Regions from separate parts of the Azospirillum sp. HJ39 genome, predicted to be linked through region 4. Evidence: riboswitches for the same ligand, from Rfam matches in the RefSeq annotation. Region 4 holds a riboswitch; each other region holds the start of a gene.
What was found. Region 4 has a riboswitch for cobalamin ahead of ABMY26_RS18695 (ribonucleoside-diphosphate reductase subunit alpha). Riboswitches for the same ligand answer to the same signal wherever they lie in the genome.
Positions count from the first base shown of each region.

Region 1: it holds a riboswitch for cobalamin, as region 4 does, so the genes downstream of both, ABMY26_RS12000 (ABC transporter ATP-binding protein) here and ABMY26_RS18695 (ribonucleoside-diphosphate reductase subunit alpha) in region 4, are expected to answer to the same signal.
Region 2: it holds a riboswitch for cobalamin, as region 4 does, so the genes downstream of both, ABMY26_RS03950 (energy-coupling factor ABC transporter permease) here and ABMY26_RS18695 (ribonucleoside-diphosphate reductase subunit alpha) in region 4, are expected to answer to the same signal.
Region 3: it holds a riboswitch for cobalamin, as region 4 does, so the genes downstream of both, ABMY26_RS34935 (CbtB domain-containing protein) here and ABMY26_RS18695 (ribonucleoside-diphosphate reductase subunit alpha) in region 4, are expected to answer to the same signal.

Region 1 is NZ_CP167910.1:303,034-310,276, forward strand. It holds gene ABMY26_RS11980 (TonB-dependent receptor) at 1-1,761, opposite strand, end outside; gene ABMY26_RS11985 (ferredoxin) at 1,908-2,714, opposite strand; gene ABMY26_RS11990 (FecCD family ABC transporter permease) at 2,725-3,756, opposite strand; gene ABMY26_RS11995 (ABC transporter substrate-binding protein) at 3,753-4,727, opposite strand; gene ABMY26_RS12000 (ABC transporter ATP-binding protein) at 4,738-5,577, opposite strand; cobalamin riboswitch at 5,704-5,925, opposite strand; gene ABMY26_RS12005 (hypothetical protein) at 6,390-6,929, shown strand; gene ABMY26_RS12010 (flagellar protein FlgN) at 6,926-7,243, opposite strand, start outside.
Region 2 is NZ_CP167905.1:739,437-746,679, reverse strand. It holds gene ABMY26_RS03970 (cytochrome ubiquinol oxidase subunit I) at 1-770, opposite strand, end outside; gene ABMY26_RS03965 (hypothetical protein) at 787-1,020, opposite strand; gene ABMY26_RS03960 (DUF2946 family protein) at 1,094-1,549, opposite strand; gene ABMY26_RS03955 (DUF2946 family protein) at 1,957-2,379, opposite strand; gene ABMY26_RS03950 (energy-coupling factor ABC transporter permease) at 2,551-3,231, opposite strand; cobalamin riboswitch at 3,424-3,687, opposite strand; gene ABMY26_RS03945 (DUF2946 family protein) at 3,910-4,335, shown strand; gene ABMY26_RS03940 (DUF2244 domain-containing protein) at 4,406-4,951, shown strand; gene ABMY26_RS03935 (TonB-dependent receptor family protein) at 5,085-7,157, shown strand.
Region 3 is NZ_CP167913.1:757,930-765,172, forward strand. It holds gene cobN (cobaltochelatase subunit CobN) at 1-2,130, opposite strand, end outside; gene cobW (cobalamin biosynthesis protein CobW) at 2,271-3,344, opposite strand; gene ABMY26_RS34930 (CbtA family protein) at 3,357-4,130, opposite strand; gene ABMY26_RS34935 (CbtB domain-containing protein) at 4,140-4,328, opposite strand; cobalamin riboswitch at 4,371-4,591, opposite strand; gene ABMY26_RS34940 (ABC transporter ATP-binding protein) at 4,930-5,706, shown strand; gene ABMY26_RS34945 (ABC transporter ATP-binding protein) at 5,744-6,436, shown strand; gene ABMY26_RS34950 (ABC transporter substrate-binding protein) at 6,619-7,243, shown strand, end outside.
Region 4 is NZ_CP167911.1:1,138,407-1,145,649, forward strand. It holds gene ABMY26_RS18695 (ribonucleoside-diphosphate reductase subunit alpha) at 196-2,151, opposite strand; cobalamin riboswitch at 2,260-2,496, opposite strand; gene ABMY26_RS18700 (short-chain fatty acyl-CoA regulator family protein) at 2,842-4,272, shown strand; gene prpC (2-methylcitrate synthase) at 4,459-5,628, shown strand; gene acnD (Fe/S-dependent 2-methylisocitrate dehydratase AcnD) at 5,641-7,243, shown strand, end outside.

The DNA.
Region 1 (7,243 bases), on a different replicon from region 4:
CGACAGCGACGCCTCCAGCCCGCGGGCGGATTGGCGGCCGACCTGCATCGTCACCGCCGGCCGGTTGGGGTCGGTGGTCAGCAGCTTGTCCTTGACGAGGCGGTAGGCGGCCAGCGTCCACTCGCCGCGGCCCTCCAGGAAGGATTGCTTGACGCCGATCTCCAGCTGGCGGCCGGTGGACAGCTCGAAATCCTTCTGCGCCGGCGACAGCGAGATCAGGTTGCCGACCGGATCGACCGCCGTGGCGTATTGCCCGTAGAGGGCGAGGCCGGGAACGACCTCGTACACCGCGCCGGTCCGCCAGCTGGTGGCGTGGAAATCCTTGGTGTAGCTGCTGTTCGCCACCAGATCCCAGCGCTCGACCGTGGGGGCGTCGTAGCGGATGCCGCCGACCAGCGCCAGCTGCGGCGTCAGCGACAGCCGGTCCTCGGCGAACAGCGCATATTGGCGGGTGCGCGAGCGGCTGCGCGGCGAGGTGCCGGCGCTGTTGAGGAACAGGCCCGGCGCCGGGTCGAAGGGATCGACGCTGCTCGACCCGCCATAGGGCGAGTTGTTGGTGTGCTTGAACTCGATCCGGTTCAGGTCGAAGCCGCCGACCATCTCGTTCTTCAGCCCGAACAGCGAGCCGCGCCACGTCGCGTCGAAGCGGTCGCCGACCTGCCGCTGGTCGTGGTAGATCTCGATGTAGCTGCTGCGCTGGATCCGCTGGGTGGCCGGGATCCAGGCGTAGCTTTCCACGTCCTTCCAGTGGCGGTGGCTGGTCAGGTGATAGGCGGTGTTGCGCAGGGTCAGCGCATCGGACACCGCCCATTCGGCCTTCAGCTGGGTCCAGTTGTCGCGGTAGCGGATCGCGCTGTCGGCCACGTTGTAGTTGCGGTGGCGCAGCGCGTCGTTCAGGCCGCCATTGATCAGCGGCGTGCCGAAATACTCCTGCGGCTGCTGGTCGCCATAGTCGTTGGACAGGGTGACGGCGAAGTCGGGCGTCGCCTGGAGCCTCACCGCGCCCGACACCGCGAGGTTTTTCATATCGCCGCGGTCGACCCAGCCGTTGGAGCGGTTGCCGCTGACGTCCAGCCGGTAGGACAGCTTCTCGCCCACCGGGCCGCCGCTGCCGAAGGCGGTGCGGCGGGTGCCGTCGGTGCCGATGGCGACCATCGCCTCGTGGCGGGCATCGGCGGTCGGGCGCTTGGGCACCACGTTGATCACGCCGCCGATGGCGCCCTCGCCATAGAGGACGGAGGCCGGGCCGCGCAGCACCTCGATCCGCTCGGCCGACCAGCTGTCGAACGGGAAGGTGACGGTGCCCGACCCGACATAGAGCCGCGTCCCGTCATAGAGCTGCATCACCGAGCCGTGGCCGGCGAAGCCGCGCGTCGCCAGCGACGAGCCGCCGTTGCCGGGCGCCGCCAGCGAGGTGAAGCCGGTGGCGTTCTGGGTGACGGCCTCGATGACGCTGGTCTGGCCGCGGTCGCGGATGGTCCGGCCGGAGATCACCTCGACGCTGGCCGGGGTCTCCAGCGGCGTGAGGTCCAGGCGGCTGCCGCCGGTGTTCGGGCGGTCGAGCGCCAGCCCGGCCGGCGCCGGGTCCGCCGCGTTGCCGGTGACGGTGACGGGAGACAGCGTCACCGGGGCGGGTGTGACCGGCGGCTCGGCGTCGGCGGCAAATGCAGTCGCCGGACCGAAGGAGGCCGCCGCGAGAAGCAGGGTTGCCAGCGAGGACGGCCGGCGGGCGGGGCCGGAGCGGAGATGGACAGGACGCAAGGAAAATCCCCCCAGAGGATGGTTTGCAAAAAGGCATGGAAAGGCGTGCCGCGAAGGCGGGGCTTCGCGGAAGGCGGGTGGTGTTCGGGTCGGGTCGGGGGCGCCGGCCGGTCAGGCGGACGGCGCGGGAGAGGAGCGCGGCGGCGTTACCCCATCGGGTCGTCCTCCGCCGGCTCGGCCGGGAGATTGCGGTGCAGGATGTCGGCGGCGTGCGGCGCGTCGGCCAGCAGATGGCCGCCGACGAGGCGGTCGATCCGCTCGGGCGTCAGGTCGCCGTACCAGACCGCATCGGGCTGGACGACCAGCAGCGGGCCGCGGTTGCACGGGTAGAGGCAGCTGGTCCGCGCGCACATCGCCCGGCGCGGGCCGGCGTTCAGCGCGCGGTGCCCCTTCATCGCCGCGCGCAGATGCTGGTACAGCGCATCGGCGCCGCGATGCAGGCAGCGGGCGCCGACGCAGACGAAGATCTGCCGGCCATGCTCGGGGATCGCCGACCAGCCGGGCTTGCCGAGGCTGGGCTCGGTCGCGCGCACGTCCGTTGCGGCGGCGGGGTCGCTTGCGATGCGGTCGAGGGCGGCGGGCAGGTCCAGCGCGCTTTCCACCGGCGGGGCCAGCCGGACGGTCATCCGGCTGCCCTGCGCTATCCAATGGCTGAGCGCCCCCGGCAGCCAAGCCGACAGGCTGGGATCGGCCGGGACCATGCTGGGGATCACCAGCGCTTCGGTCGCGCCGGCCCGCTCCAGCCCGGCCAGGACGGCGGGCAGGGCCGGGCCGGACAGGTCGGCATGGGCGGTCGCCACCGTCACCGTCTCGCCGCGCGCGGCATGGAGGGCGGTCAGCGCCGCCGCCAGGGCCTTGAGGGTCTGCCCATGGTCGAAGGACGCGCGGCCATAGAGGACGATGGCCCGCGCCGGAGTCGGCAGGGTCGGGGGCATGGTGCCGTGTTCCATCATGTCATCTCCCCTACACCGCGGACTTGCGGCGCATGAGCCAGAGGAAGAAGGCGCCGCCGACGAGGGCGGTGACGACGCCGACCGGGATCTCGCGCGGGGCGAAGGAGGCGCGGGCGACGACGTCGACCCACAGCAGCAGCAGCGCGCCGCCCAGCGCCGCCACCGGCAGCAGCGCCCGCAGCGAACCGCCGACCAGCATCCGCGCGATGTGCGGCACCACCAGCCCGACGAAGCCGATGCCGCCGCAGGCCGACACCAGCGCCCCGGTCATCAGCGCGGTGACGGCGAACAGCTCCAGCCGCAGGCGCCCCGGATCGGTGCCGAGCGAGCGGGCGGCATCGTCGCCCAGCGCCAGCGTGTTGACGGTGTCGGCGCGCAGCCACAGCCAGACCAGCCCGGCAACGGTCAGGGCGGCCGGGATCGGCAGGACGCTCCACCGCGCGGTGCCGAAGCCGCCCATCATCCAGAACAGCGCCGCGTCGGCCCCGCGGTCCATGGCGGCGACGATCAGCGCGTTGGTGACGGCATGCAGGATGAAGGCGACCGCGACCCCGGTCAGCACCAGCCGCTCGCTGGTCACCATGCCGTCGCGCCCGCGCGCCGCCGCGAAGACGGCCAGCATGGCGGCGAGCGCGCCGAGGAAGGCGGCGGCCGGCAAGCCGACCGATCCGGCAACCGATCCGGCCATGGCGCCGGCATAGAGCAGGACCGTCACCGCCCCGACCGAGGCGCCGGCCGACACGCCGAACAGGTAGGGGTCGGCCAGCGGGTTGCGCGTCACCACCTGGAGCACGGCACCCACCGCCGCCAGCCCGGCCCCGGCCAGCGCGCCCAGCAGCACGCGCGGCAGCCGCAGTTCCCAGACGATGTTGCGCTCGGCCCGGCTGGCGTCGGGGAGCGGGGCGAGCGCCGGCCAAAGCTCGTGCGCGATCACCGCCCAGACCTTCGGCATCGGGATGGGCGCGGCGCCGAAGCCGACGGCGGCGACCAGGGACGGCACGAGGAGGACGGCCAGCAGCAGGGGCAGGCGGGAGCGGCTCATCGCTGGAACAGCTCCGGGTGCAGGGTGCGGGCCATCCGTTCCAGCGCATCGACGTTGCGGGTGGAGGGCGTCTGCTCGGCATAGGTCAGGACGATGAAGCGGCGCTCGCGCACCGCCTCGACGTCGGCCAGCTGCGGCGCGGCCAGCAGGTTGCGGATCGTCGCCTCGGCCGGGATGCGGTGGTCGCTGACGATTATCCATTGCGGATTCCGCCGCACCATCTCCTCCCAGCTGACCCGGACATAGCTGTTGGGGATGTCGTCGAAGATGTTGCGGCCGCCGGCCAGCTCCATCAGCAGGCTGGTCATGCCCTCGCGCCCGACCGACAGCGGCGCGCCCTCGGTGTGGCAATCGTCGCAATACATCACACGCGGACGGTCGGCGGCGGTGCCGGTGCGCTCGGTCACCGCGGCGACGCGGCGGCGGAAATCGGCGACCATCGCTTCGGCGCGGTCGGAAATGCCGAAGATTTTGCCCAGGGCCAGCAGGTCGGCATAGAGCGTGTCCATGCCGATCGGCTCGCGCGGGCCGATGCGGATGCAGCTTTCCCGCAGGGTATAGGTGGCGACCCCCATCTCGGCCAGCCGCGCCGGGGTGAGGCCGCGCGCCTCGTTGAAGCCGTAGCTCCAGCCGGCGAACAGGAAGTCGGGGTCGACGGACAGCACCGCCTCCAGCGTCGGGGCGCGGTCGGGCAGACGCGGCAGGGCGGCGACGATGCCTGGCGGGGCGACCAGCCGGTGCTCGGCCCCGGCGATGCCGGAAACGGCGACCAGACGGTCGGCGAGGCCGAGATCCAGCATGGTCTGCGTCATGTTGGTGTCGTGGACCATCGGCCGCTTGGGCGGACCGGTGAAACGGGTGGTCTCGAAGCAGTTGGCGACCTCGACCGGGTAGCTCTGGGCGTGCGCGCCGCAGGCGGCCGTTCCCAGGAGAAGGGCCAGCGGCAGGCCGCGGAGGACAGGCGGGATCATGGGCGGTCCGTCAGGTGGCCGGCAGGGGGGAGAGGTCGATGCGCAGCCGGCCGTTGCCGGGATGGCGGTCCACCGTGGCGGCGACCCGGTAGACCGCGGCCAGCCGTTCGGGCGTCAGCGCCGCGTCCGGCGCGGCGTCGGACAGCAGGCGGCCGTCCTTCATCAGCAGGATGCGGTCGCACCAGCGCGCCGCCAGGTCGATGTCGTGCAGCGTCGCCACCACGGTGATGCCGAGGCCGCGCAGCAGGTCGAGCAGGGCGAAGCGGTGGTGGATGTCCAGGTGGTTGGTCGGCTCGTCGAGCAGCAGGATGCGCGGGCGCTGGGCCAGGGCGCGGGCGACCATCGTCCGCTGGCGCTCGCCGCCCGACAGCCGTTCGACCGGGCGGTCGGCCAGCGCGGTCAGCTCCAGCCGGGCCAGCGCGTCCTCGACGATGGCGGGATCCTCCGGCCCCGGACCGGCGAAGGCGGAGCGGCGATGGGCCAAGCGGCCCATGCCGACCACGTCGCGCACGGTGAAGCCGAGCGCGGCGGTGGAGTCCTGCGCCTGCAGCGCCAGCCGGCGGGCCAGTTCCACCGGGCGCAGGGCGCGCGGATCCTCGCCCTCGATGCGGATTCTGCCGGCCGAGGGGGCCTGCAACCCGGCGAGGCAGCGCAGCAGCGTGGTCTTGCCCGAGCCGTTGGGGCCGAGGATGCCGAGGAGGATGCCGGGCGGAACGGAGAAGCCGACCTGATGCAGCACGGCCCGGCCGTCCAGATTGCCGCCCAGCCGGCAGTCCAGCCCCTCCACCGCGATGGCGGCGGGCGGCGATGGGGTCTGGGATGGTCCGGTCGGGAAAGGCGCTGGCGTCATCCGTGCTTCCTGCCGTTGCGGGGCAGGGGAACCGGGCGGACGACTTGCGGGGCAGGCGCGGGCGTGTCCTGGACGGACTCCGGCCACACGCATGGCAAGCGTTCCACCGGGACACCCCGCCCGAGGACGTTTCGTTGTGGTGCTGGCAGGTCTCCTGGCTTGCGGGTCGCCGCCGGTCCGTCCAGCCTTCCCAGCACCCCGGAGGGCGCCAGTGGCGTAAAATGACGGAACGGCTCACCGCTCACAGTTGCGGGGGCAGCCCCGGTCTCACCGCAAGACGCGGCTCACCGGGTTCCCTCTTAGCTTCCGGCGGAGGCCGCCGGAAGAACCAGTACCGCCGCATTCATGGTCGACCCCGCCGCCGCGGTCAAGGTCCGTTCGCGTGGGGGCCGGGAAATCGCCTGTGAGTCCCTCTCCCGCCCCGGGAGAGGGAAGGGGCCCAAGCGCAGCTTGGGAAGGGTGAGGGGTTAGGCACGAAGCCATGCGGCTCGGGACTCTTGGCCCACCCCTCACCCTCCCCACTTCGTGGGTCCCCTCCCTCTCCCGGGGCGGGAGAGGGCAACCGTCGCCAAAGAGATACACGCGAAAGTAGAGTTTCATCCTGATGGCTGTCCCGTCATGCGTCGCGGTCCGGTATGTAATGTTATAACGTAACATATCGGGCGAACGGGCGGTCCGCAAGGAAAGATCGGCCGGGCTTTCCACATCCCTTTCCACATCGGCTTCATCGGCTATTAACGTGTTTTTGCTGAATTCGTAGGGTGCGGTCCGCCCATGGATGTGATGGCGTCGGCGCTGGCGTGGGAATGGCGATGGGCGATTCGGACGATCTTTTCGACATGTACCGCAAGGACCAGGGCAAGGCGGCCCTGAGCGGTCCCACCCTGGCGACCGCCCTTGCCGACACGGTGAAGCGCAGCTTCGCCCAGATCGACGAGCTGTGCGCGGAGGTGACGCGGGCGCTGGCGCAGGCGCGCTATACCACCCGGCTGGCGCAGACGGTGACAGACCGCTCCAGCTATGTGCGGCTCGACCGTCAGTCCGAGAGCTTCCGCGACTATCTGCGCGGCTGGAGCCAGCAGCGGGCGGAGAAGGGCACCGGCGGCATGCATTGGGAGGCCCAGATCCTCGTCACCGACCATCGGCGGACGACCAAGGAGATCGGGCTGGGCATCGCCTTCGAATGGCCGGGCGCAGGCGAGGAGGGCAACCTCGCCTTCGTCGAATTCTGGCCGACCGGCAGCGGGGTGGCGCTGCCGTCGGACGCGCGCGGCTTCCAGCGCGCGCTGGTCGCCAGCATCATCAAGCTGGAGCAGGCGGGCGAACTGTCCAGCGTGAAGGGCCGGGGCTAAAGCGAGGCGTTCAGGCCGGAGGCCGACAGCTCCACCGGCCGGCGGGCCTGGCCGTCGCGGGCATAGGTGCCGTCGCTCGACGCCTTCTCCAGCGCGGCGAGCAGGTTGCGGTTGATGGTCAGCACCGCCTTGCGCAGGGCGACGAGGCCGGAGGCGTTGACCGACACCGCCCGGTCGAGCCGGTCGATGCGCTCCAGCGTCATCGCGCGCAGGTCGTCGGGCAGGCGGATGCCCTCGTCGCGCGCCCGCAGCACGGAGGATTCCAGCTGCTCGGCCATCGCCGCCTTGCGGTGGGCGAAGACCTCCAGCCGGTC
Region 2 (7,243 bases), on a different replicon from region 4:
GCGGCCAGCTTGACCTTCTGGTGCTCGCTGACCGTATAGCCGCTCTCGTCGCCCAGAACGGCGACCGACAGGGCGGCGGCCAGGCCGAAGGCGGAGGCGACGATCATCGAACGGGTGGCGAAGGCCCGGTGCCGCCCGCGCAGCAGATACCAGGCGCTGACCGACAGCACGAAGACCGAGCCGGTGACGTAGCCGGCGCTGACGGTGTGGACGAATTTGGCCTGGGCCACCGGATTGAACAGCAGCTCCCAGAAAGAGGCCAGTTCCATCCGCATGGTGTCGGGGTTGAACACCGCGCCGACCGGATTCTGCATCCAGCCGTTGGCGATCAGGATCCACAGCGCCGACAGGTTGGAGCCGATGGCGACCAGCCAGGTCACCGTCAGGTGGCCGAGTTTCGACAGCCGGTTCCAGCCGAAGAAGAACAGGCCGACGAAGCTCGATTCGAGGAAGAAGGCCATCAGCCCTTCGATTGCCAGCGGGGCGCCGAAGATATCGCCGACATAATGGCTGTAATAGGCCCAGTTGGTGCCGAACTGGAACTCCATGGTGATGCCGGTGGCCACACCCATGGCGAAGTTGATGCCGAACAGCTTGCCCCAGAACTGGGTCATGTCGCGCCAGATGGCGCGCCCGGTCATCACATGGACGCTCTCCATGATGGCCAGCAGGAAGGACAGCCCCAGCGTCAGGGGTACGAACAGGAAATGGTAGAGCGCCGTCATGCCGAATTGCAGGCGCGACAGGCTCATCGGATCGAGATCGAACATAATGCGTCTTGAATCCTCAACGCGGCGGGGCCGAGGCGGTCAGGCGGCTGTCCATGGCGGACGCGTCGATGACCGGGCGGTGCGCACCGTCGAACAGGAACACCCGCATCGTCACCACCACGCACAGCTTGATCAACAAGGTGGCGGTGATGGCGCGGGCGAGCGGGGATGAAAGGGTCCATGACCGGGCCGTTGCACGTCGCGGCCCGACGGGCAATGGGGATGCCTTGCCCTGGTCTTGCGTGCTCATGTCGGGTCCTTTCGGACAAAAGGGGAGCGTTCGGCCGGCGAAGCCGGCACGTCGCGCAGGAACGGCGGTCATCTCAGAGCGGCAGGGGCGTCGGTGGGCCGCGCGGCCAGGCGCTGCCGGCGGGCCGGCCCGCCGGCAGGGTGGCCGGGGCGGCCGGTGTTTCGCAACGGACGGCGCCGGCACCCGGAACAGGAAGCTCCACGGGTGCCGGCATGTGGGTGGCGCCATGCAGGATCGGCAGGCAGAACAGGCAGAAGGCACCCGCGTGGTCGCCGTCATGCCGGTTGCCGGAGCGCCCCTCGTCGGTTGGCTCGGTCGCGGCGACGGGTTCACCGGTCCGGCGGTCGATGATGACGAGGCCGGCGGCGGTACAGATGACGATGCGATCGTCGAGCAGGCCTTCCGCGAACAGCGGGGTCCGGGCGGCGGGCGGCGGCAGCAGGGCTGCGGTCAGCGCCTGCCCGGTCAGCAGGGCCAGACAGCACAGCACGCCGATGCGAAGGCGCAGGAAGTCCAGAAGGGCGGTCAAGACCGTCCCCGACTGCATCCAGGCCGATAATCCGGCCGGCCTCCGCCCATGCCGTGCGTATGGCCGGCGCGCGCGTCGGCGGCGCCCGGCAGGCTTGGGGGCAGGCACAGGAACGGGGCGGATGCGCGAGGCATGGCGGACGGGGGAGGATGGAACGGGAGAAATGCGAGCGGGAAAGAAGCGGCCACGCCATCCTTTCCGTTTGTATTGAATCCGCGATCAGGCGGATCCCCGGCACGGAGGAGGCTTGGTTTGCTCGGACGGGCCGCAGGCGACCGCGGGAGAGATGCCGGGGTTTTCGATCCGTCGGGCACGGACTCCGGCCATGCGCACAATCGTGGCGTTACGGGCCACGCGGCGGAGAGGCGTCGGTCAGGGTGCGGACGGGAAAGGAATGGAACGCCGGCTCAGCCGGCGGCCGGCGGTGCGCGCGCCTGGAGGCTGGACAGGAACCAGCCGGCCGCGACGACGTCGCCGGGCAGGGTGCGGGAATCGGCAAGCACCATGGCTTGGACGGGGGCGGCCAGCGGCAGCTGGGGCGGAAGCCCGGCGCCGGCCATGATCGGGCAGAGCGGGCAATGCCCCTTCGCGGCACCCGTGGAGCCGGAGCCGCCGTCATCCAGGACCGGCTGCCCGTCGGCATCGACGGTGATCGTCCTGATGCCGTCGACGGAGCAGATGGAGATCGTTTCCAATCCGCCGGGACCGCCATCCAATGCCATGGCCGGCATCGTCACGCTCCACACCATCATCTGGACGACAAACGCCAGCACTCCGGCCAGAAGGCCGGCGCTGCGGATGCGGTCGGTGAAGGTGCGAGGAAGGGTCACGGTCCCGGTCGCTCGTCGGTTGTACCGCCGGAAGGAGGAGGCGGCCAAATCATGGTGCGGAACTCATGGCATGGAACCGGAGCCCCGGCAAGACATTACTCCGCCCATGGACATCGCGCGGCGCCGTCCGGCCGGGAACCCGTCCCTGGCAGGCCGGCGGGCGTGATCCGGTCAGGCGCCCTGATGGAGGCGCGCGTTGAACAGCGGGCCCTGGCTGTAGCGGTGCAGCACCTTGGCGACGGCCAGAACGGCGAGGTCGGCCAGCGGCTCGATGATGATGACGCTCATATAGGCGGCGCCGAAGCTGGCGACTTCCGCGACATTCTCGGCGGTGAAGCCGTGGCCGTAGAAGGCCCAGAACGCCACCCAGGCGACGATGCCGCCCTGGTAAGCGGTGGAGAGGGCAAGCGCCTGCGAGTATTTCAGCTCCACATAGGGGGTCGATGCCGGAACGATCCGCTTCGCCAGAAGGCCGATGCCCCACAGCGGAACCAGCAGGGTCGTGACGTTCATCCCGTATTGCGGCAGGTCGAAGGGGGCGAAGAGCACGCCCTGGATCAGCAGGCCGGCGGCGAGGCCGATGGCCGTCGCCCCGGCGCCGAACAGCAGCAGCAGGGTCGATCCGAGGATGAGATGCACCTCCGACACGCCGACCGGGTGATGCGGCAGGATCTCGAAGAAGGAGAAGACGAGGGCGGTGGCGATCAGGCTGCGCAGAGCCAGCGGTACGACACCGCCGTCGTCGCGGATGCCGTCGCGCGCCATCTTCCCGGCAAGGGCGAAGGCGCCGGCCGCCGTTGCGTAACTGAGGACGATCTTGGCGCCGTCGACGACGCCGGGTTCGATGTGCATGCTGTATGCCCTTTCCTGATCAGCCATGGTCGAAAAGGGGCGCCGTCGCGGGCTGGTGCCGGCATCGCATTCCCCCATCGCAGTACCGCTACCCAGGGCATGGGGCCGGACGGACGGCTTGCGGGGGTGCGGGCGGCCGGGAACTCCGGGAACCCATCGCATCGGCAAGCTGTCGCCGGGGCACCCCGCCCGAGGACGTTCGATCGGTCAGGCAGGTCTCCTGGCTTGCGGGTCCAGGCTGCTTCGTCGGGCCTTCCCGGCGCTGCCCGCGGCGAAGCGGGCAAACGCGCCAGTGGCGCTGAAAGGACGAAGCGGCTCGCCGCTCACAGTTGCGGGGGCAGCGCCGGTCTTGCCTCCTTCCCCGGTCGGGGGGGGCGGCGCACCGGCTTCCCTCTTAGCCTTGCACGTCCGGGGATGCCCGCGGACGTGCAAGGAACCATAACCATCCCCACGGTAAGGTCAGGATGCGTCCGCCGTCAATAGGCTCCCCCGTGGCTGGCCGGATGGCGGGGGCGTGTCTTCCGGCCCCGTCCGGATCGGTGCCGGAACGGATCATCGGTAGAAGAATGAACTCGTCTTGCGCGGGCGGCCCGGGCTATGGTGCGGCGACGCCGTGCATCCGCGACAGTTTCGGGACACGGCAGGGCGGGTGGTCGGCGGATTGGTCGGCGGAGTGGAATGATCCTGGATCGGAACGGAAGGCGACGGGCGTGGCGGATCGGCGGTTTGGCCGGTGCGGTCGCGCTGCTGTTGCAGATCGTTTCCTGGGCCTGGATGCCCGCCGCGATCCAGGCAGCCAATGCCGACGATACCAACCGGATCGTGATCTGCGCGCCGGACGGCTTCAAGACGGTGCTGCTCGACGATCGCGGAATGCCGGTCGATCCGGATGCCGCGGACAGCGGCGCGCCCGGAAACGCCATGTCCGGCGGTTCCTGCCCGTTGTGCCCCCTGATCGGCGGCTTGGCCATGCCGCCGCTCGCCGTGTTCGCGATGGCCGTCGATTTCGAACGGCATGGTCCGGAGCAGTTGCCCGGCAGCCGCATCGCTGCCGGCTGGTTCCTGTCCACCCTCCAGGCGCGCGCACCGCCAGTCACCGGTTGATCGCCCCGCGGCGCAAGCGGGCTTCATGCCTGCCGCCGCCCTGCCATGATCGATCGACCGGAGTCTCCGCATGCCCGATCTCCTCTTCGGGGAGGCGGCCGGCACGACCGCGTTCGCCCCCGTCGTCCAGCCTCTTCCCGGGGCGAAGACGGATGAACCGCTGTTCGATGCCGTCGCCACCCCGAACGACAGCGGCACCCGTTACGGCCGCGTCCTGTTCGCCGGTGTCCTCGCCGCCTATTTCGCCATCACCCTGTACGCCTGGCTGCAGCTCGGCGCCTGGCCGATGGCCGCTTATTCCCTGATCGTCCTCGCCTTTGCCGTCTGGTCCATGTACGCCGACGCCCGGCGCCGGCGGCAAGCCGAGCGCATCCGCATCTGGCCGGACCGCACCCTTCTGGAGCGCATCGACGGCTCCGGGCGACAATCGGCCAGCGAATGGCAGACCGCTTGGCTGCGGCTGGCGGTCGTTCCCGGCGGGGCCGGCGGTCCTGAACTGCGCCTGACCAGCCATGGCCGGTCGGAAACCGTCGGCGCCTTCCTGACCGGGTCCGAGCGGCTCGATCTGGCGAAGGCGCTGGCCCGTCACATCGGCCGCGCGACCGCAGCGCGCTGAGCCGCAAGGTCATCTCCCTCTGCGTCATTTCCCTCCGCGCCATCTCCGGCGCGCCCCGCTTTCAAAGACCCGGCCCGCACCGGCACCGCATGGCGAAGCCGGCGGCGGCCCGGCATGATCCAGGAAAGACCCGATGTCCAACCAACCTCTGGGAACCATGACCCGCCCGGCCTTGCTGGCCGCGCTGATGGCAAGCGCGGCGTCGGTGGCGTTCGCCCAGGATGCCGCTCCTCCCACCCTGCTGCCGCCGGTCACCGTGACCGGCAACGCCGGCTCGTCGCTCACCGTGCCGGCGACGGACGAGGCGGAGCAGCGGATCCGGCGCACGCCGGGCGGCGTCGAACTCGTGCCCGACACGGCTTTCAAGAACGGCGCCGCGAACACGATCAGGGACGTGCTCGGCTGGGTGCCGGGCGTCGTGACGCAGCCCAAGTCGAACGTCGACAACCGGGTGTCGATCCGCGGCTCCGGCCTGACGCGCAACTACGGCAATCGCGGCGTCAACCTCTACATGGACGGCATCCCAATCAACACCTCCGACGGCCTGTTCGACGTCTTCGAGATCGATCCCAGCGCCTACCGCTATGTCGAGGTCTACAAGGGGGCCAACTCGCTGCGCTACGGCGGCAATGCGCTGGGCGGCGCGGTCAATTTCGTCACGCCGACCGGCCGCGACGCCTCCCGCTTCGACGGGCGCTTCGATGTGGGGAGCTTCGGATATGTGAGGGGGCAGGCGAGCACGGGGGGAGCGTCCGGAGCGTTCGACTATTTCGCCAACATGTCCATGCAGCGCGAGGACGGCTATCGCGACCACAGCGACGGCCATATCGGGCGTGGCAGCGTCAACATGGGCTATCGCATCTCTCCGGACGCCGAAACGCGATTCTATGTGAACGCCAATTCCTGGCGCCAGCGCCTGCCCGGCGAACTGACCAAGAGCGCTGCGCTCGACACGCCGAAATCGGCGGATTCCGAGTTCGTGCGCCAGGACCAGCAGCGCAACATCGATTCTATCCGGATCGCCAACAAGACCACGCTGCGCTTCGACGGCACCGAGGTCGAGTTCGGCGTCTTCAACCACCGCCGCCATGTCGACCACCCGATCTACCGCTATATCGACTACACCGTGAACGATTACGGCGGCTTCGTCGGCGCCACCGACGACCGGACCATTGCCGGCTTCCGCAACCGGCTCTCCGTCGGGGCGAACGTGCTCAACGGCACGCTGGACTACGAGGAGTTCGCCAATGTCGGCAATGCCGTGAAGGGCGCGCTGGCCTTCTCGACGCGGGACAGGTCCGAAAACTACTCGGCCCATGCGGAGAACGCCTTCCACATCCTGCCGGACGTCGCCCTGATCGCCGGTGTCCAGTACCTGCACGCGGTCCGCGACCGGACCGACCGCTTCCTCGGCGATGGCGACCAGTCCGGCCGCCGGACCTACGACCTGTGGAGCCCCAAGGTCGGGGCGATGTGGGACGTCGACCCGAACTGGCAGCTGTTCGCCAACGTTTCGCGCAGCGCGGAGGTGCCGACCTTCGACTCGAACAGCTTCGCGTCTCCGGCGTCTTCCAACGTCAAGGCCCAGACCGCGACCACCTACGAGATCGGCACGCGGGGCCGCCGGACCGACGTCACCTGGGATCTCGCGCTCTACCGGTCGCAGATCCGCAACGAACTGCAATGCGTCACCACCTCGCCCTACAGCACCTGCACCGTGCGGAATGCCGACAAGACCGTGCATCAGGGCGTCGAACTGGGCCTCGGGCTGGCCGTCCTCAAGGATCTCGCCGCGCGCGAGGACCGCACCTGGCTGAACCTCACCTATACCTACAACGACTTCTTCTTCGATGGAGCGTCCTATCACGGCAACAGCCTGCCCGGTGTCCCGCCGCATTCCATCCGCGCCGAGCTGCTCTACAAGCACCCCAGCGGCTTCCATGCCGGGCCGAGCGTCGACTGGATGCCGAAATCCTTCTATGCCGACAATGCCAACACCATTGCGGTCGATCCGTACGAGTTGCTGAACCTCAAGGTCGGCTTCGACCAGGGGGCCGGCTGGTCGGGCTATCTCGAGGGGCGGAACCTGCTGGACAAGCGCTACATCTCATCCACCATCACCGCCGAAACCGCGACGGCCGCATCGGCCCTGTTCAATCCGGGCTATGGCCGCGCCGTCTATGCCGGCCTGCGGCTGGTCTGGTAGGCAGGGCGGCTGCGAAGGCGGAGAGGTTTCCCCGGGAACGGGGCCTGTCCGCCTCCTCAATGCCCCCTCAATGCCCCCTCAATGCC
Region 3 (7,243 bases), on a different replicon from region 4:
GAGCAGCGCCCGCATCTCCGCCTCGCCGCAGGCATCGACGGCGGTGGCGACGGCTGCCGGATCGGCGGTTCGGGCGACGGCAGCCGTCAGGCGGTCGCGGCGGTCGCCGTCGGGACTGAGGCCGAAGACATGCAGGCCGTCGCGGATCTGCATCTCCTTGATGTCGCAGAGATGGGCGTCCAGCCGCGACAGGATGGCGTCGGGATCGTCGTCCGGCCGGAGGTTGCAGTCGGCGGCGACGCCGGACTTCCAGGCGAGGTCGAGGATGGTTTCCCGCAGCATGCCGAGCCGCCGGGGGTCGAGCCCGGTCGCCTGCGAATATTCGTCGATGGCGGATTCCAGCCCGGCGAGGTCGCCATACAGGCCGGCTTCGACCGGCGGCGGGGTCAGGTGGCCGATCAGCACCGCGCCCAGGCGGCGGCGGGCCTGCACCCCCTCGCCGGGGTTGTTGACGATGAAGGGGTAGAGCACCGGCAGGGTGCCGCCGACGATCTCCGGCCAGCAATCGGCCGACAGCGCCACCGCCTTGCCCGGCAGCCATTCCAGGGTGCCGTGCGCGCCGATCTGTACCAGGGCGTGGATCCCCGCCACATGGCGGAGCCAGAGGTGGAAGGCGAGATAGCCGTGGCTGGGCGGCGTGTCGGGGTCGTGATGCTGGGCGGTGGTGAGAGGACCGTGGCCGCGGCTGGGCTGCACCGCCACCACAGCATTGCCGCAGGACAGGACGCGGAAGGCGAAGGCGCCGTTCCGCAAGGCCGGATCCGCGGACGGCTCGCCCCAGGTGGCCGCGATACGCGCACGGATGTCCTGGGAAGCGAGGCGCTCATACTCGGCCAGGGTCAGGGTCGGGATGGGCGGACCGGTCAGCGCCGCCATCAGGTCGGCGCCGGTGTCCGGACTTCCGGACAGCGCGTAGCCCTCGGCGGACAGGCGGCGCAGCATCGCGACGGTGCTCGCCGGGCTGTCCAACCCGACCGCATGGCCGATGCCGCCGCCGGGACCGGGATAGTCGGACAGCACCAGGGCCAGGCGCCGCTCCGCCCGCGGGGTGCGGGCCAGCCGGACCCAGCCGGTGGCGAGGTCGGCGGTGTAGGCGATCCGGTCGGGGATCGGGCGCAGGGCCGGGGCGGCGAATTGCAGGTCGGGATCGGGCTCCCCCGCCGCCTTGAAGGCGACGGCACGGGCGACGATGCGGCCGTCCATCTCCGGCAGCACCACGTTCATCGCCAGGTCGGACGGCCCCAGCCCGCGCGGCGAGGCACGCCAGCCGGCTTCCGGCGTCGTCGACAGGATGGCCTGCAGGACCGGCCTGCCGTTGGCCTCCAACGGCGAACCGTCCTCGCGCGACGCCGAGAATGCGGTGGTGTTGACGACGATGGCGGCATCCTGCGCGATCAGGCTGGCGCGCATCCAGGCGGCGCAATCCGGCTCCTTCAGGCTGGCGACGAACAGCGGGCGCGGGCCGAGGCCGCGTTCGGCCAGCGCATCGCACAGCGCATGGACCGGCGCCAGATCGCCGGCCAGCAGGTGGGAGCGGTAGAACACCACCGCGGCGACCGGGGCGTCGGCTGCAACGGTCCCGCTCCAGCCCTCATAGACGCCGAATCGGGGGACCGGGGCCGGGTCCTCATGGGGCAGGGGGGTGCCGGCCAGCGTGGCGGCGGCGGCCAGCAGATTGGCCATGTTGTCCGGCCCGCCCTCGGTGAAATAGCGCCACAGCCGGATGGCGGCCTCAGGTGCGACGGTGCCGTAGGCGGTGAGGTTGGGGTCGGGCTGCGCCTCCCCCGGCAGAACGGCCAGCGGGATGTTGCGCTCCCGGCAGAGGCTGGACAGCCGGTCGAGGCCGTAGCGCCAATAGCCGTTGCCGCCCAGCAGGCGCAGCACCACCAGTTTCGCCCTGGCAACGATGCTGTCGGCGTAGAGATCGACCGACAGCGGATGTCCCAGCCGGTTGAGGTTGGCGAGGCGAAGGCTGGGCAGGTGCCCGCGGCCGGCCCGCCATGCGGCGGCGAGCGCGGTCAGGTCGCTGTCGGAAAAGGACAGCATGACGAGGTCGGCCGGCGTCTGCCCCAGATCTTCGGCCTGGGGGCCGGCGTCGAGTTCGTCCTGGCGGGCGGCGAGCAGATGCATGGTTCGATGTCCAGGAGCGACGGTGCCCCCTCCCTCCCCCTCTTCGAGGGAGAGGGAGGATTTGCGATGCGGCGGAAGTCCCCTCTTCCGCAAAGCGGGGGAGGGTTAGGGAGGGGGCAAATGCCGCAACAGCTTAATTCTTACCCAGCCACCGCCGCCGTCACCGCCTCGCGGTCAAGCCCGGTTTCGCCGATGACCACCAGCCGGCTGCGGCGCTCCTCGCCGGCTTTCCACAGGCGGTCGTAATGGGTCTGCACGCGGGTGCCGACTCCCTGGACCAGCAGGCGCATCGGCTTGCCGGGCACGTCGATGAAGCCCTTCAGCCGCAGCACGCCATGCAGGGCGGCCACATCCTCCAAGGTCTTCACCAGGGCGGCGGGGTCGGGTTGGGACGGCAGTTCCACGACGAAGCTGGTGAAGTCGTCGTGGTCGTGGCCTTCCTCATCGTCATGATGGCTGGGGCGGTTGGCGAGGTCGTCCTCCACCGCGGCGCCGACTCCCAGCAGCACCAGCGGATCGACGGCGCCCTGCGCGGCGCGGACCAGCTTGGCGCCGCTGCCGACGGTGCGTCCGGCGGCGTGGCCGAGGGCTTCGCGGATCAGGTCCTCGACGCGGGCGAGGTCGGCGGCGTCGACCAGATCGGTCTTGTTGACGACGATCAGGTCGGCACAGAGCAGCTGGTCCTCGAACACCTCCTCGACCGGCGTCTCGTGGTCGACCGTGCCGGCGGCGTCGCGCTGGGCGGCCAGGGCCGCCGGATCGGGAGCGAAACGACCCTCGGCCGCTGCGGCGGCGTCGACCACGGCGATCACGCCGTCCACGGTGACCCGCGACTTGATCGCCGGCCAGTGGAAGGCCTGGACCAGCGGCTTGGGCAAGGCCAGGCCGCTCGTTTCGATCACGATATGCTCGGGCGGCTGCGGTCGGGCCAGCAGCTTCTCGATGGCCGGGACGAAATCGTCGGCGACGGTGCAGCACAGGCAGCCGTTCGCCAGCTCGATCACGTCGTCTTCGGTGCAGGTCGGGCTGCCGCAGGCACGCAGGATGTCGCCGTCGATGCCGACGTCGCCGAACTCGTTGATGATCAGGGCCAGCCGACGGCCTTCGGCCTTTTCCAGCAGGCCGCGGATCAGCGTGGTCTTGCCGGCGCCGAGGAAGCCGGTGATGACGGTCGCCGGCACTTTCCCGGCAACCGTTTTTGCAACTGCGGACATGGGTTCGGCTCCTTAACGCGTGCCGGTCTGCAACCGGGCGGCGGGGCTGGGTTCGGCGGCCCCGGCCAGCCCGCTCATCAGCCAGCCGCAGACGGAACCCAGGATCGCCCAGAACAGGGCGGCGGTGCCGAGCGAGGCGGCGACGAACCGGGCCGCCAGCTCCGGCGGGACGGCGCCTTCGGCGCTTTCCGGATGGGGGGCGCCGACCAGATGGGGCAGTGCCGCGATCAGCACGGCGCCGACAATCACGAACCGGTTGCGGGCGAAGGCGAGCGCCGCCATGCCGATGCCGGCCCCGACCGAGGCGGCGAACCACCAGAGCTGACGGGCTTCCAGCTCGGCCCCGGCCATGCCCGGCAATTCCGGAGCCAGGCCGAAGGACGGCGCCAGCGAGACGGCGAAGAAACCGCCGACACCCCAGACCAGCCCGCGGCGGGCATCGACGGGCCGGCCGGCCAGCAGCATGGCGCCGCCGAGCAGCAGCGCATAGGCCACGCCGGTCAACAGGTTGGCGACGATGGTCAGGCCGGTGCGCTGCATCGCCTCTTCCAGCGTGGTCGGCACGCCCTCGCCCACCTCACGCACGGGGCCGTGCTGGTGGGAGTCGGCGGCGCCGCCGGCAGGGGCGGGTGCAGTGACGGAGGCGACGGGCGGGGTCACCACCTCGTATTTCTCGGCCTCGAGGATCAGCGGGACGGTCGTCGCCTGCTGAACGACGGAAGCGGCCGTGCCGGAGAGCACGCCCGCGACCAAAGCGGCTGTGAACAGCCGCCGGATCAGATCCATGACCCTGGCTTAGTGGCAGGGGAACGCGAAGGAATGACGGGCGTCGTGCGCCGCGTCGTGGATCTGCTGCGGCTGGGCGAAGCCGACGCCATACAGCAGGAAGCTGCCGAGCAGGATCGCGGCGAAGGCGGCGACCGAGGTCCGGGCGGCGCTGCGGGTCGCGGAACCGGCGGTGGCGTGTAGCGGATGGGTGGTCATCAGGCTGATCCTTGCTCTCCCGCCACACCCGGCGGGGTTGGGAAAATCCATCGGTCCGCCGGCAGGTTTCCTGGCTCACGGGTCACAGCGTCGCGGCCCGCCTTCCCGACCCTGCGGTCAGTGGCATGATGGACCGGACGCTCGCCGCACACAGTTGCGGGGGCAGCCGCGGCCTGGGGCCTTCCCGGAAGGCCCGTACCGCATTCCCTATTATCCCCGCCGTCCATAGGGGCGATCGGGGCACCGTCGGACGATCACCATCGCAGTGCGCACACAGTTTGGCAAGTTCGCAATCACGTCGCGGCCGCACGGACGATCTTGTACACAAACCTTTTGACTGCTGTCATGTTTGCTGGACAGAGTGTCCGGAATTCCGACACTTTTCAGTGCTACGGTTGGAGTGGAGGAGGCAGCGGACAGGAGCAAAGCGCCGGAGACACAAAGGTCCATGCGCCCGACCGAAGGGATATCCGCTGTGGCACGAATAGTGCGTACAACAATCGGTGAAACGTCCCACCGCATGGCGGCCGAGCCGGGAACTTCCGGCCCCCGGACCCCCGGGAACCCAAAGCAAGGACGAAGGGAGGAGAATTCGCGACCGATGAACGCCGCACCGAACGACGACATCATCCTGGAAGCGCGCAACCTGACGAAGGAGTTCAAGGGCTTCGTCGCGGTCAAGGAGGTGAACCTGCAGGTGAAGCGGGGCACCATCCATGCGCTGATCGGCCCGAACGGCGCCGGCAAGAGCACGGTGTTCAACCTGCTCACCAAGTTCCTGACGCCCACCCGCGGCCAGATCCTCTACAAGGGCCGCGACATCACCAGGACCAAGCCGGCCGACATCGCGCTGATGGGCTTGGTGCGGTCCTTCCAGATCTCGGCCGTCTTCCCGCATCTCAGCGTGCTGGAGAATGTCCGCGTCGCCCTCCAGCGCCCGCTCGGCACCAGCTTCCATTTCTGGAAGTCGGAGTCGTCGCTCTACGACCTGCACGATCGCGCGCTGGAGCTGATCGAGGCGGTCAACCTCTCCCCCTGGGCCGGGCACACCGCCGCCGAGCTGCCCTACGGCCGCAAGCGCGCGCTCGAGATCGCCACCACCCTGGCGCTCGACCCGGAGGTGATGCTGCTCGACGAGCCGCTGGCCGGCATGGGCCATGAGGACATCGAGGGCACCGCCGCCCTGATCAAGCGCGTCGCCGCCGACCGCACCGTGTTGATGGTCGAGCACAACCTCTCGGTCGTCGCCCACCTGTCCGACACCATCACCGTGCTCCGCCGCGGCGAGATCCTCGCCGAGGGGCCCTACGAGGTGGTGTCGAAGAACCCGCAGGTGATGGAAGCGTACATGGGCACTGGGGGGACCGGACATGCCTGACGGGATGCAGACGAAAACCGCCCAAGTGGGAACGGCGATGCTTGAGATTTCCGACCTGCACGGCTTCTACGGCGAGAGCCATGTGCTGCACGGCGTCAGCCTGGAGGTGCGCCACGGCGAGGTGGTGACGCTCCTTGGCCGCAACGGCGCCGGCAAGACCTCGACCATGCGCGCCGTGATGGGCATCATGGGCAAGCGCACCGGCTCGATCCGCTTCCAGGGCCAGGAGCTGATCGGCATGGCCCAGCACAGGATCCCGCGGCTCGGCATCGGCTATGTGCCGGAGGAGCGCGGCATCTTCTCGAGCCTCAGCGTCGACGAGAACCTGACGCTGCCGCCGGTGGTGAAGGAGGGCGGCATGACCGTCGCCCAGATTTACGAGCTGTTCCCCAACCTGAAGGGCCGCGGTTCGACCCAGGGCACGCGGCTGTCGGGCGGCGAGCAGCAGATGCTGGCGATCGCCCGCATCCTGCGCACCGGTGCCAACCTGATTCTGCTGGACGAGCCGACCGAAGGGCTGGCGCCCGTCATCATCGAGCAGATCGGCGTGGCGGTGCGGGCGCTCAAGGCGCGCGGCTTCACCATCGTGCTGGTCGAGCAGAATTTCCGCTTCGCCGCCACCATCGCCGACCGCCATTACGTCATGGAGGAGGGGCATGTGGTGGACATGATCCCCAACGACCAACTCAACGCCAACATGGACAAGCTCCACACCTATCTCGGCGTGTGAAGCGGTCCGACCACCGGACGGTCCCGGCGCGATCGCCGCTCCGCCCCGATCCGGGGGCGGGGCGGCGGTCCGTCGAGACATGTGCCGGCTGGCCCGTGCCCGACGACTTCCCCACGATCATGGCCCGACGCCCCGCCGCCGGGATGGGCCGGACAATAAAACCAACAGGGAGAGCCCCTTTCATGCGCACCCTTCTTCTCGCCGGCACCGCCCTGCTGACGCTCGCCGGGACCGCGATGTCCGTTGCCGCCCCCGCTGCCGCGCAGGTGTCGGACAACGTCATCCGCATCGGCGTGCTGAACGACCGTTCCGGCATCTACGCCGATCTGGCGGGCGAGGGCTCCGCCATCGCCGCGCGGATGGCGGCGGAGGAGTTCGGCAACAAGGTTGCCGGCGCGGCCGTGGAGATCGTCGTGGCCGACCATCAGAACAAGGCCGACATCGCCGCGTCGAAGGCCCGCGAATGGGTCGACACCGGCGGCGTCGACGTCATCGCCGACGTGCCGAACTCGGCCGCGGCCCTGGCGGTGCAGGGCATCACGCGGGACAAGAAGCGCATCTTCCTGATGTCGGGTCCCGGTGCCACGGCGCTGAGCGGCGCCCAGTGCAGCCCCTACGGCTTCCACTGGACCTACGACAACTATGCCATGGCCGCCGGCACCGGCCGCGCGCTCTACGAGCAGGGCAAGAAGAAGTGGTTCTTCGTGACTGCCGACTACGCCTTCGGCCAGTCGCTGGAGGAAGAGACCACCAAGATGGTCAAGTCGCTGGGCGGCACCATCGCCGGCACCGTCAAGCACCCGCTGG
Region 4 (7,243 bases):
CCAAGTCCTCGCCTGAGCGAGCCTTAAACCTTCTGACCTGGAATTGGGACATGTTTACGCTTCGCCCGACGTCCTAACATTGCTATGCGGACAGCGTGGCAAAGTTTACGGATAAAGTCAACTTGACAGCGCAGAGAAACCCACACAAAGGTTCCTCTGCGGCTGCCGAAGTTTACGATATCAGGATAGGTCCTGCTACTGGCAGGCGAGGCATTCCTCGTAGTCGGTGCGCGGCACCTGCAGGTCTGCCTTGTCCGCCGCACGCTCCTTGCCGGCGAAGGCGGCGCGCTGCACCGACTTGGAGCGGCAGTAGTAGAGGCTCTTCAACCCCTTTTCCCAGGCGGTCCAGTGCAGCATGTGCAGGTCCCACTTGTCGATGTCGCCCGGCAGGTAGAGGTTGATCGACTGGCTCTGGCAGATGAAGGGCGTGCGGTCGGCGGCGAACTCGACGATCCAGCGCTGGTCGATCTCGAAGGCGGTGCGGAAGACCGCCTTCTCGTCGTCATCGAGGATGTCGAGATGCTGGACCGAGCCCTCATGCTCGATGATCGACTGCCAGATCTCCGGCCGGTCGGCGCCCTTGGCGGCCAGCAGCCGTTCCAGATGGGGGTTGCGCACCGGCATCGAGCCGGACAGCGTCTTGTGGGTGTAGATGTTGGCCGGGATCGGCTCGATGCAGGCGCTGGCCCCGCCGCAGATGATGCTGATCGAGGCGGTCGGCGCGATCGCCAGCTTGTGGCTGAAGCGCACCATCATGTTGCGCTCGGCGGCGTCGGGGCAGGGGCCGCGCTCGTGGGCCAGCAGCACCGAGGCGGCGTCGGCGTCGCGGCGCAGCTTGCGGAAGAAGCGCAGGTTCCACGCCTTGGCCACTGCGCTTTCGAACGGCACGCCCCGCGCCTGGAGGAAGGAGTGGAAGCCCATCACCCCCAAGCCCACCGAGCGTTCGCGCATCGCCGAGTAGACGGCGTTCTCCATCCCCTCCGGCGCCTCTCCGATGAAGCGGGTCAGCACATTGTCGAGGAAGCGCAGGACGTCCTCGACCAGCCCCTCCTCGCGGTTCCACCCGTCCCAGGTCTCCAGGTTCATCGAGGCGAGGCAGCACACCGCCGTGCGGTCGTTGCCCAGATGGTCCCTGCCGGTCGGCAGCGTGATCTCGCTGCACAGGTTTGAGGTGGAGACGCGCAGGCCGAGGTCGCGCTGGTGCTTGGGGAGCGCCCGGTTCACCGTGTCGCCGAACAGCAGGTACGGCTCGCCGGTCTGCATGCGGGCCTCCAGGATCTTCTGCCAGACCTGGCGCGCGTTGGCATGCTTCAGGACGGCGCCGCTCTTGGGGCTGATCAGGGGGAAGGGCTTGTCGTCGCGCACCGCCTCCATGAAGGCGTCGGTGATGACGACGGCATGGTGCAGGTTCAGGCTCTTGCGGTTGAAGTCGCCCGAGGATTTGCGGATCTCCAGGAACTCCTCGATCTCCGGATGGTGGATGTCGAGATAGACGGCGGCCGAGCCGCGCCGCAGCGAGCCCTGGCTGATGGCGAGCGTCAGGCTGTCCATCACCCGGATGAAGGGGATGATGCCCGACGTGCTGCCGTTGCCCTTCACGGCTTCGCCGATGGACCGCACGCCGCCCCAATAGGTGCCGATGCCGCCGCCGTTGGACGCCAGCCGGACGTTCTCGTTCCAGACATCGACGATGCCGTCGAGCGAATCCGGGACCGCGTTGAGGAAGCAGGAGATCGGCAGCCCGCGCGTGGTGCCGCCGTTGCTGAGGATCGGCGTCGCCGGCATGAACCACAGGCGGGAGATGGCGTCGTAGAGCCGCTGGGCGTGCGCAGCGTCGTCGGCATAGGCGGCGGCGACGCGGGCGAACAGATCCTGGTAGCTCTCGCCCGGCAGCAGGTAGCGGTCGTCCAGCGTCGCCTTGCCGAAGTCGGTCAGCAGGGCGTCGCGGCTGCGGTCGATGCGGATGACGGAGGGATCGGGCGGCGTCCAGCTCTGCACCGGCGCGCGGCTGACGCCGTGCCGGTCGTCCAGGCGATCCGGTGCCCTGCGGGGGAGCGTCAGCAGGTTCCCGTGACGGTCGAAACCGCTGGCGAGCTGCTGGGCGAGCTCAGGGGCATACTCCTGGGCAAAGTCTGGGGCGTGGGCCGGCATCCGTGATCCCTTGTTCCTGTGCGGCGGGACGGCACGACGGCACGGCATGCAGGCATCGGGCGAAAGCGCCACGGGCGAACACGCGCACCACCGGGTCACCCCGCCCGTGGACGTTCATCTGGTTACGGCAGGTCTCCTGGCTCGCGGGTCGTCGCGGCTTCGTCCGGCCTTCCCGGCGCGGCCCCTGAACATCAGGTTGGCACCAGTGACCCTGAAACGACGAAACCGCTCTCCGCTCACAGTTGCGGGGGCAGCGCCGGCCTGACCGCGCTTGCGCGGCGGCACCGGCTTCCCTCTTAGCCCCGTATCTTGTCGGACACGAGGACCGTAACGCTAGATACGGTAGAGCCTGGCCGTGCGGGCGTCAAGCTGGAAGTCCTTGCCGCCCGTCGCGCCCCAACCCGGTGCAGCACGCCGCCTTCGTCGCCGCCACCTGCAAATTTCCGGCACTGCCGACGCCAAGTGGCGTGCACCCCGGGATCAGGTCGCACGGCAACTCACACACGCTTTTCCTGTCTGCCGCTGAACCGATCCGGGGCGCAGTCCCCCGGGCCAGCGACTGCGGGGCTTGTCCGGCGGTCGGGCAATTTGCAATATACGCAGACCGATTTCGTAGATAACCGCTGAGTTTGTCACGTTTTGCGAAGCGGTTTCAGCGGATCGGCGAATTTTGCAAATAAGGTGCTGGGCATGGCCAAGGCGTTCATGGGGGTGCGGCTGCAGCGGCTGCGCGAGGAGAGGGGGCTGACCCAGACGGCACTGGCCCGCATCCTGGAGATCTCGCCGAGCTACCTGAACCAGCTCGAACGCAACCAGCGGCCGCTGACGGTGCCGCTGCTGCTGCGGATCAACGCCTCCTTCGGCATCGACGTGCAGCTCTTCTCGGAGGACGAGGAGGCGCGGATGGTCGCCGACCTGCGGGAAGCCCTGTCGGAAGCCGGAACCGGCGAGGCCATTGCGATCGCGGAGATCAAGGCGCTCGCCACCAACATGCCGGCGGTCGGCCGGGCGCTGGTGGCGCTGCACCGGCGCGGGCGCGGGCTGGCGGAACGGCTGGACGCCCTGGCGGCAGGGGCGATCCCGGCCGGGCCGGGCAGCGCCCTGCCGGCGATGCCCTACGAGGAGGTGCGCGACTTCTTCTATCGCCACCACAATCACATCGCCGCGCTGGACGAGGCGGCCGAACGGCTGTTCGCTGGGGCCGGGCTGGAGATCGGGGCGGTGGACCGCGGGCTGGAGCGGCTGCTGGCGGATCGCCACGGCATCCGTACGCTGGTGACCGACGACGCGGGCATGCCGGGGGGAGCGCTTCGCCATTTCGATGCCGCCGACCGGATATTGCGGGTCGCCCGGTCGCTGGACCCCGGCCGCCGCGCCTTCCAGATGGCGACGCAGCTCGCCTTCCATCGGGAGGCGGAGCTTCTGCACCGGCTGGTCGAGGAGGGACGGTTCTCCGGTCCGCAGGCACGTGCGCTCGCCCGCATCGGGCTGGCCAACTATTATGCCGGGGCGGTGGTCATGCCATACGAGGCCTTCCTGGAGGTGGCGGAGGCCGTGGCCTACGACATCGACCTGCTGGGCCAGCGCTTCGGCACCGGCTTCGAGACGGTGTGCCATCGGCTGAGCACGCTCCAGCGGCCGGGGGCTCCCGGCGTGCCCTTCTTCTTCGTCCGGGTCGACCGGGCCGGCAACATGTCGAAGCGCCAGTCCGCCACCAGCTTCCACTTCTCGCGCGTCGGCGGAAGCTGTCCGCTGTGGAACGTCTACGAAGCCTTCTCGGCGCCCGGCCGTGTGCTGACGCAGCTGGCGCGCATGCCGGACGGGCGGGCCTATCTGTGGATCGCCCGCAAGGTGGTTCACGGCCGCAGCGGCTTCGGCGCCCCGTCGAAGAGCTTTGCCATCGGGCTCGGCTGCGACATCCGGCACGCCGGACGGCTGGTCTACTCCCGCGGGCTGGCGCTCGGCGATCCGGACGCCGCCACGCCGATCGGCGCCGGCTGCAAGGTCTGCGAACGCCCGGCCTGTCCGCAGCGTGCCTTCCCGCCGGTCGGACGCACCCTGGCGGTCGACGAAAGCCTCAGCCGGTTCGAGCCGTATCCGGTATCCGCCTCCCCGGCCTGATCGGGGAACCCCGGCCCGGCATTGGTCGGGGCAAGGGAGCAGGCCGGCGCGGGGGCAATCTTCGCAGATTTCGCCGATTTGCAGGATCGGCCCGGCAAAGCTTCGCCTTTTCAGCCCTTTTCCGAACAGGGGCAGGTTCCGATGATGCGGGCATCCAACAGGCAGATCTCGCACAGGGAACACCCGATGACCACGACCGCGCCCGAGACCACGGCACCACTCCCCTTCAAGCCCAAGAAATCGGTGGCGCTGTCGGGCGTCACCGCCGGCAACACCGCCCTCTGCACCGTCGGCAAATCGGGCAACGACCTGCATTACCGGGGCTACGACATCCTCGACATCGCCGAGCGCTGCGAGTTCGAGGAGGTGGCCCATCTGCTGGTGCATGGCAAGCTGCCGACCTTCGCCGAGTTGAAGGCCTACAAGGCCAAGCTGAAATCCCTGCGCGGCCTGCCGACCAACGTGAAACAGGCGCTGGAATCCCTGCCGGCCTCCGCCCACCCGATGGACGTGATGCGCACCGGGGTGTCGGCGCTGGGCTGCGCGCTGCCGGAAAAGGACGACCACAACATCCCCGGCGCCCGCGACATCGCCGACCGGCTGATGGCCTCGCTCGGGTCCATGCTGCTCTACTGGTATCACTGGTCCACCAACGGCCGGCGGATCGAGGTCGAGACCGACGACGAGTCCATCGGCGCCCATTTCCTGCACCTGCTGCACGGGCGCAAAGCCTCGGCGCTGTGGGAGCGGGCGATGCACAGCTCGCTGATCCTCTATGCCGAGCACGAGTTCAACGCCTCGACCTTCGCCGGCCGGGTCATCGCCGGCACCGGCTCCGACCTGTATTCGGCGGTCACCGGCGCCATCGGCGCCCTGCGCGGCCCCAAGCATGGCGGCGCCAACGAGGTCGCCTTCGAGATCCAGAAGCGCTACGACAGCCCGGACGCGGCGGAGGCCGACATCCGCCGCCGGGTCGGGAACAAGGAGGTGGTGATCGGCTTCGGCCACCCGGTCTACACCGTCTCCGACCCGCGCAACGAGGTGATCAAGGGCATCGCCCACAAGCTGTCGGTGGACGCCGGATCGACCCGGATGTTCGACATCGCCGCCCGGCTGGAGGCGGTGATGTGGGAGGTCAAGCGGATGTTCCCCAACCTCGACTGGTTCAGCGCCGTCAGCTACCACATGATGGGCGTGCCGACGGCCATGTTCACGCCGCTCTTCGTCATCGCCCGCACCTCGGGCTGGGCCGCCCACATCATCGAGCAGCGCATCGACAACAAGATCATCCGCCCGAGCGCCAACTATGTCGGCCCGGACGACCGCGTCTTCGTCGCCATCGATCAACGCCAGTAAGGCGGACGCGTCATGAACTCGCCCGCCATGAACAGCTCATACCGCAAGCGGCTGCCCGGCACGGAGGTCGAGTATTTCGACGCGCCGGCCGCCGTCGACGCCATCCGTCCCGGCGCCTGGGCCGGGCTGCCCTACGTGTCGCGCGTGCTGGCCGAACAGCTGGTCCGCCGCTGCGATCCGGCGCTGCTGGACGAGGCCCTGCGGCAGCTCGTCGAGCGCCGGCGCGACCTCGACTTCCCGTGGTATCCCGCCCGCGTCGTCTGCCATGACATCCTCGGCCAGACCGCGCTGGTCGATCTCGCCGGCCTGCGCGACGCCATCGCCGGGAGGGGCGGCGACCCGGCCAAGGTCAACCCGGTGGTGCCGACCCAACTGATCGTCGATCACTCGCTGGCCGTCGAGCATGGCGGCTTCGACCCCCAGGCCTTTGCGAAGAACCGTGCCATCGAGGACCGCCGCAACGAGGACCGCTTCCATTTCATCGACTGGAGCCGGCGCGCCTTCGGGAACGTCGAGGTGATCCCGGCCGGCAACGGCATCATGCACCAGATCAATCTGGAACGGATGTCGCCGGTGATTCAGCTCCGTGACGGTGTCGCCTTCCCCGACACCTGCGTCGGCACCGACAGCCATACCCCGCATGTCGATGCGCTGGGCGTCATCGCCATCGGCGTCGGCGGGCTGGAGGCCGAAACGGTGATGCTCGGCCGCGCCTCGATGATGCGGCTGCCGGACATCGTCGGCGTCCGCCTGACCGGCCGGCACCAGCCCGGCATCACCGCCACCGACATCGTGCTGGCGCTCACCGAGTTCCTGCGCAAGGAGCGCGTGGTCGGCGCCTGGCTCGAGTTCTTCGGCGATGGCGCCGCCGGCCTGTCCATCGGCGACCGGGCGACCATCTCCAACATGTGCCCGGAATACGGCGCCACCGCCGCGATGTTCGCCATCGACCGGCAGACCATCGACTATCTGCGGCTGACCGGCCGCGCGCCGGAACAGGTGGCGCTGGTCGAGACCTACGCCAAGACGCTGGGCCTGTGGGCCGACGCGCTGGAAAGCGCCGGGTACGAGCGGGTGCTGGAGTTCGACCTGTCCGGCGTCGTGCGCACCATGGCCGGCCCGTCCAACCCGCACCGCCGCCTGCCCACATCGGCGCTGAGGGAGCGCGGCATCGCCGTCGATCTCGACAAGGCGCTGGAAGAGGAGAAGGCCGGCCTGCTGCCGGATGGCGCGGTGATCATCGCCGCCATCACCAGCTGCACCAACACCTCGAACCCGCGCAACGTCGTCGCTGCCGGGCTGCTGGCAAGGAAGGCCAATGCGCTGGGGCTGGTGCGCAAGCCCTGGGTCAAGACCTCCTTCGCGCCAGGATCCAAGGTCGCAAGGCTGTATCTGGAGGAGGCCGGGCTGCTGGGGGAGCTGGAGGCGCTCGGCTTCGGCATCGTCGCCTATGCCTGCACCACCTGCAACGGCATGTCGGGCGCGCTCGACCCGGCGATCCAGCGGGAGATCGTCGGGCGCGACCTCTACGCCACCGCGGTCCTGTCCGGCAACCGCAACTTCGACGGGCGCATCCACCCCTATGCCAAGCAGGCGTTCCTCGCCTCGCCGCCGC